DNA from 3 places in the Planococcus sp. APC 3900 genome. Region 2 is predicted to be linked to each of the others. Evidence: riboswitches for the same ligand, from Rfam matches in the RefSeq annotation. Region 2 holds a riboswitch; each other region holds the start of a gene.
The links. A riboswitch is a leader RNA that binds a small molecule or an ion and turns the genes downstream of it on or off. The one in region 2 is predicted to bind S-adenosylmethionine.

Region 1: linked by a shared signal. The riboswitch ahead of QMA04_RS02540 (methionine ABC transporter ATP-binding protein) and the one ahead of QMA04_RS09250 (phosphoadenylyl-sulfate reductase) in region 2 are both predicted to bind S-adenosylmethionine.
Region 3: linked by a shared signal. The riboswitch ahead of mtnW (2,3-diketo-5-methylthiopentyl-1-phosphate enolase) and the one ahead of QMA04_RS09250 (phosphoadenylyl-sulfate reductase) in region 2 are both predicted to bind S-adenosylmethionine.

The regions. Positions count from the first base shown of each region.
Region 1 covers NZ_JASDCT010000001.1:513,066-515,329, forward strand. Annotated here, with positions in the region: gene QMA04_RS02530 (pyridoxal phosphate-dependent aminotransferase) at 1-254, opposite strand, end outside; gene QMA04_RS02535 (carbon-nitrogen family hydrolase) at 341-1,129, shown strand; SAM riboswitch class I at 1,181-1,282, shown strand; gene QMA04_RS02540 (methionine ABC transporter ATP-binding protein) at 1,351-2,264, shown strand, end outside.
Region 2 covers NZ_JASDCT010000004.1:28,208-30,471, reverse strand. Annotated here, with positions in the region: gene cobA (uroporphyrinogen-III C-methyltransferase) at 1-276, opposite strand, end outside; gene QMA04_RS09250 (phosphoadenylyl-sulfate reductase) at 361-1,074, opposite strand; SAM riboswitch class I at 1,232-1,349, opposite strand; gene cysQ (3'(2'),5'-bisphosphate nucleotidase CysQ) at 1,496-2,264, opposite strand, start outside.
Region 3 covers NZ_JASDCT010000001.1:142,989-145,252, forward strand. Annotated here, with positions in the region: gene mtnW (2,3-diketo-5-methylthiopentyl-1-phosphate enolase) at 1-1,016, opposite strand, end outside; SAM riboswitch class I at 1,092-1,201, opposite strand; SAM riboswitch class I at 1,445-1,598, shown strand; gene mtnK (S-methyl-5-thioribose kinase) at 1,673-2,264, shown strand, end outside.

The sequences.
Region 1 (2,264 bases), on a different contig from region 2:
TACTCGCGTTTGTAAAAATTCACAGCGGCTTGACGCAGTTCCGCTATGCCGCGAAAAGGTGAATATTTATGCGTTTTTGGATCGGCTGCAGCGGTTTGCAGGGCTTTGATAATATGATCGGGCGTCGGCTGGTCGGGATTGCCTTGGCCAAGATTGATGACATCGCGTCCTTCAGCGATTGCTTTGCTTGTTTTGGCCACCAGTGAAGCGAAAAACTGCGTGGGCAAGTTTTGGAGCCGTTTTGAAAAGTCCATGTGATTCTCCTTATTTTCGAAATAATTGCACTTCTACTTCAAATCTTATAGAGTTGAAGGTAACTTGTCTAGTGGAGGAGAAACGAATGAAAATTGCATGCGTTCAAATGGATATCGCTTTTGGTCAGCCGGAATTGAATTATCGGAAGGTCCTGGATTATTTAACGGAAGCGGCAAGCAATGGAGCGGAGACGATCGTCTTGCCTGAAATGTGGAATACAGGATATGCATTGACCGAACTGGATACATTGGCAGACAGCACAAACCGGACAGTGGAATTGCTCAAAAGTTTTGCGAAAGAGCATAAAGTCAATATTGTGGGTGGCTCTGTTTCGACTGAAAAAAACGGAGGATTCTATAATACGATGTACGTTGTCGACAAAGACGGCGGGCTGGTTTCGGAATACGATAAAGCTCACCGTTTTTGTTTAATGGATGAACATATCCATCTTGAAGAAGGCGATACACTTGGCACATTCGAATTGGATAATCAGACATACGGAGGCGTCATTTGTTACGATATCCGTTTTCCTGAATGGATCCGTGCCCAGGCGCTGAACGGTGCAAAACTTGTATTTGTATCAGCGGAATGGCCCGAAGCGCGGATTGATCATTGGCGCATCTTGTTGCAGGCACGCGCCATCGAAAACCAAATTTTTATTGTCGCCTCGAACCGTATCGGCAGTGATCCAAACAATGAATTCGGCGGCAGCACGATGGTGATCGCTCCCTGGGGAGAAGTTCGTTTGGATATGAAGAAAGAGGAAGGCATTGGTTATGCAGAAATCGATTTGGATGAAGTAGAGGAAGTCCGGAAGCGCATTCCGGTATTCGCCGATCGCCGTGAGCAATTGTACGAAAAATTCAAAAAGTAGATTGACACTCGCTGGGGATGCCTGTAACATAAAATTCAATTAAATAACTTAAACTTATCAAGAGAGACTGAGGGACAGGCCCTGTGACGTCCGGCAACCCCCGATTGGGAAGGTGCCAAATCCAACGGAACCCAATGTTCCGAAAGATAAGTCGAGAAACTAAATTTTTCGATGCTTCTTTCTTGATGAAAGAGGCATCTTTTTATTGGCGGGAGGAAGCTATGATACAGATTGAGAAATTGACGAAAACTTACACAACTAAGCATGGCACCGTCACTGGAGTGGATAATGTTTCATTGGAAATCGGAAAAGGTGAAATTTTCGGCATCGTCGGCTATTCAGGTGCCGGCAAAAGTTCGCTGATCCGTTGCATCAACTTGCTTGAACGGCCGACTTCCGGCAGCGTCACAGTAGATGGCAATGATTTGACCAAACTACACAGTGAAAAATTGAGAAAAGCCCGTTTGAAAATCGGCATGATTTTTCAGCATTTCTACCTGATCAGCCAAAAGACGGTGTACGAAAATATCGCTTTTGCGCTTCGGGCTGCAGGCACTCCATCTAAAAATCTGAAAGGCCGCGTGGAGGAATTGTTGGAAATGGTCGGTTTATCAGATAAACGCGATGTTTATCCAGCTCAATTGAGCGGTGGACAGAAACAGCGTGTCGGCATCGCACGGGCATTAGCCAACAATCCGGCCGTTTTGTTATGTGATGAAGCAACATCGGCACTGGATCCGAATACCACATTGTCCATTTTGCGTTTATTGAAAGACATCAATCTTAAATTGAACATCACAATTGTACTGATTACGCATGAAATGAATGTCGTCAAGGAAATCTGTGACCGCATGGCCGTCATGCAAGGTGGCCGTGTCATTGAAGAAGGTCAGGTCTACGACATTTTTGCAGATCCTCAAAAGGAATTGACTAAGGAATTCATCTCCAGCGTCGTCTCTTTCAATGTTCCGGAACATCTGTTGAGCGAATTTACGGGTACAGTAGTGAAAGTGTTGTTCAAAGGGGGAGTGGCCGGAGAAGGCGTAATTTCCGATATGCTGCAGAATTATCCGGTCAAAGGAAACTTTTTGCATGGAGCAATTGAGTACATTCAGGAAAGGCCGCTTGGCGTTTT
Region 2 (2,264 bases):
GACGAAAGGATCGCCTCCTTTTAAACGTGTCACGATTTTCCCCTGCAATGCGAACCGGCAAAGCAGCTCGTTGATTTCTTCTTGCTTCAAGGAATGGTTATCGGGTTTTTTGCCGCAATAAATCAATTGGGCATGTTCTTTCGCTTCGTCCAGCAATTCCTGGTTTATTAAGCGATCATAAAGGATGACATCAGCCTTCTGAATGGCTTTCAACCCTTTCACTGTAATCAAATCAAGGTCGCCTGGACCTGCACCCACTAAATAGACTTTTTTCATAAGCTTCCTAGACTCCTTTTTTCAACCAGAGAAACGATGATTATGCCATTTTCTGATCGGTAATTTACTCTATTGCCGGCCTAATTATGTATGCAGGCCACATTCAGTTTTCGCAAAGCCTTTCCATCTGCCGTCGCGGCTGTCTCCATCAGTCGTCACTGCAAAAGAGCAATGCTTGCAGCCGATGCTCGGATAACCTTCGTCATGCAGAATGTTGTATTCCAGGCCATTCAATTGGATATACTGCCAAACATCGTCCCATGTCCAATGAATCAGCGGACAAACTTTAACCGACTTGAACCGGTTGTCCTTGTTGATGAAATCCGTCTTGCTGCGGCTGGCTGACTGCTCTCTTCTAAGGCCTGAAATCCAAGCCTGTGCACCCGAAAGTGTTTGTTCCAACGGCTTGACCTTGCGGATATCACAGCATTTATCCGGCTGGCTGTTCCATAGTTCATCACCGAACTGGCTGGCTTGCTCTTCTAACGTCAATTCCGGCTTTTTCATCCGGATATTCAATTTCGGGTAGCGCTTCTTAACGCGTTCAATCAGTTCATAAGTTTGGTTGAAGTGGACGTCGGTATCGAGAAACACCACTTCGGCATCGCTTTTCACCTTGGAGATCAAATCAATCAGCACCATGCCTTCTGCCCCAAAGCTGCAAGCATAGACAATATTCTCTCCATAGGATTCATAGGCCCATTGCAGAATATCAGCAGCCCCTTTCAAGAGATCGGTCGGTGCCAAATCTTTAAATGGATCTCCAGTAAATTGCTCGTACGAAACAGCGTGGCTCATCCTAACTTCCTCCTTTAAACTTCTATATATTGAATTAAAGATTTTCAGTAAGCAGTCCCGTTGGTTGGATATTCCTCCGTACCACTAAAATAAAAAACCCCCCTCTTCCAATGGAACAAGAAGAGAGGGTACCAATTCGCAGTTTGCGGGGCCTGTCTTCTTATCTTCCAGATCCCAATGGAACCTGCTGGAATTGGCACAGTGTATCCGGTCAAAAACCAGAACTTGTTGCCGAGGCTTCAAAGGGCCAGTCCCTCCACCTCTCACGATAAGAAATACCTTATAAGATTACTTGGTTTTAATAATTTCTCTAAATACTATAGCAATAAAAGATAACTGTCAATAAAACTCTGAAAATATCATTTATTTACTTTCTGCAATAAAGAGTTTCCATTTTCTTCATTCACTAGCCTTAAGCTTTTTAGATTCTTGCCAAAAACCAGCCATTCTTCAGGCTTTCTTTGTTGTAGGAAAAGCGGGTTTGGTCTTTAACGCTCTGCACAACTCCGCCAGCTGCTTCGACAATCGCCTGGCCGGCTGCCGTATCCCATTCCATAGTCGGCGCAAAGCGGGGGTAATAATCCGCTCCCCCTTCTGCTACCAGACAAAACTTCAGTGAACTGCCTGCCGATATCTGTTCGATTGGTTGGCTATCGTCGTTTATCCGATCGATGAATTCCTGTGTTTCAGCGGACATATGCGAACGGCTTGTTACGATTCGAGTCCGGTCTAAAGCTTTTTTTGCAGTCAACAGAATGCTTCCCTCGAATAATTCATCGGCTTTTTCAAACTTTCCAGCTGAAGCAGCTTCCAATTTAAATGCGCCGCTGTTTTCTTCACCGTAGTAGAAAACATCCATGGCCGGCACGTAAATCACACCCAAAACCGGATAGTTCTCTTCTATTAAAGCGATGTTGACGGTGAACTCACCATTGCGTTTGATGAATTCCTTCGTGCCGTCGAGTGGATCCACCAGCCAAAAACGCTGCCAGTTTTTCCGCTCTTCATAAGGGATTTTACTGCCCTCTTCGCTGAGAACCGGTATGTCTGGGTAGGCAATCTGCAGTCCTCTTTCAATGGTCTGATGTGACCGCTGATCGGCAATGGTCAGTGGTGAATCGTCCGCTTTCGCTTCAACGATCAGTTCCTGTCCGTAAACCGCCATGATTTCTTTGCCAGCTGCAAGACTG
Region 3 (2,264 bases), on a different contig from region 2:
AGACCAGGGTGGATGCCTGCAGATGGAACGGGGAAGCTGCGCTTCAGAGGGCTGTCTATCGTCAGTTCTTTGCCGAGCGCAAGGGCCGCTGTTTTCTCCAACGCAACACTGCCGTAAGGAGAAGGAAACAGGGAGAAGTCAGCTCCTGCATAGCGGATCAATTTCCCGAGTGCGAGCGGTGTAGCGAGACCATAGAAAGCGGAAGAAGTGAAAGCGCCGCTGAAAGCCGGATGTGCCATGAGCGGCAAAGCAATTTCATCATCTTCAGCCAGTTCCTGCAGTACATCGAGCCCATACGCATGAACATTGAACAGTAAAGCATCCGCTCCAAGTTCACGTGCTTTTCGTGCTTTTCCTCTCAGTTCGGAAGTTCGCCCTGACAAGTTCACCGCATAAAGTGTACGATGGCCTGTTTCTTCATAAACGCTTGTCAGTACGTCTTTGCCAGTGGTGATTCGTTTTTCAAATGGAGTCAGTGGATTGTCGAATAAAATTTCATCGTCTTTGACCAAGTCCACACCACCCAATGCCTGTTCACGCAATTGAGCAGACAGAAAATCCAGATCGCGGCCGATGACGCCTTTGAATATGCTCATCAGAAGCGGTCGTCCGGCTACGCCAAGTGTGTTGCGGATTTCTTCAATGCCGAAGCGTGGGCCGGGAAAATGGCTGAGCAAGTCGTGGCTGAAATCCAAATCCACTAACTTCACTTCTCCGTCCAATGACAATTTTCCGAAAACCGTGGTCAAGATGGCCGGAAGGTCAGCAGAGAAATTGGCGGACGGATAAGCGACAGCAACTTCCGCTTTGACCAGTTCGGGTTTCAATGGATGGTTGATTTCTTCAAATTCCTTAACGGAAACGACGTTTCCTTTATGGTGTTTCAGCTGCTCCTGTTCGAGGAGCGGCAAATCGGTCCAGGAGCCGATCGTCAGACCCAAAGCGATGCCTTCCGCCTTTTTCTCAAAAGAACCAGGCTTTCCGTATAATTGATAAGTAGCAGTCAAGATGCTCATGTATTCAACACTCCCATGCAATTTTAAAAAATAAAAAACCTCTTCAAATAAGAAGAGGTTAAGGGCTTTAACAACTTCTTATTTCTCAGCCATCGGTTCTGGCTGCAAGAATTAGCACCGTGTCCACTATTGGACCGGTTGCCGGGTATCGTAGGGCTTGTCCCTCCACCTGCTCTGAATAAGAAAGATATGAAATTGGGTAAGTTTTTTGGGCTGGTCCTACTTATAGAATCTCAGCGTAAAAAGAAATGATCGTTCGAAATGATAGAACTGCTTTAATAGAGTAAAGTAATTCTGATTATTTCATGCGCACCGAAATCTGTCAACAGCATTGTTGCAAAATTGTTTTTATTTAAAAAATGTGATTGACAGTCAATTCTGAATCGTGATAGGATTCATTTCAGAACTTAATAGCACGACAAGCAGTACTCTTATCAAGAGCTGGCAGAGGGATTTTGGCCCGATGACGCCCAGCAACCGACCGTAATACCGTTGTGAGACGGGGCGCTTTGGCGCCAGGATGAATATCCTGTAAGGCACGGTGCTAATTCCATCAGAAATTTATTTTCTGAAAGATAAGAGGCATGGGATCTCTTATTCTGGCCTCTTTCTTTTGGAAAGAGGCTTTTTATATTGCAGAGAAAGGGAGATTGACCATGACACTTACGGCTCCAACCACCTATAAATCATTAACCGAAGAAGCTGCCATCGAATTGGCGAAAACTATTCAAGCATTTGATCATAAAGCTCAATTGACGTGCCGGGAAATCGGCGACGGCAATTTAAATTATGTTTTTCAAATTGAAGAGGCAGCCACAGGCAAGAGGCTGATCATCAAGCAGGCTTTGCCATATGCCAAAGTCATCGGCGAAAGTTGGCCGCTGACATTGAAGCGTGCGACGATCGAAGCCAATGTTCTGAAGAAGCACGGCGAGTTTGTGCCGTCTTTGGTGCCGGCCGTCCATGCAACGGACGAAGCATTGGCTATAACGGTGATGGAAGATTTATCGCATCTCGAAATTGCGCGGGAAGGCTTGATCAACGGCCGGCAATTTCCAAGGCTGTCACAGGATATCGGCGAATACCTGGCACAGACTTTGTTCCACACTTCTGATTATGGGCTGCATCCTTTTGAGAAAAAACGCTTGGCTGCTGAGTTTTCCAATCCGGAACTATGCAAAATCACAGAAGACCTGATTTTTACCGATCCATTTTTTGATGTTGACACCAATGATTACGAACCACAGC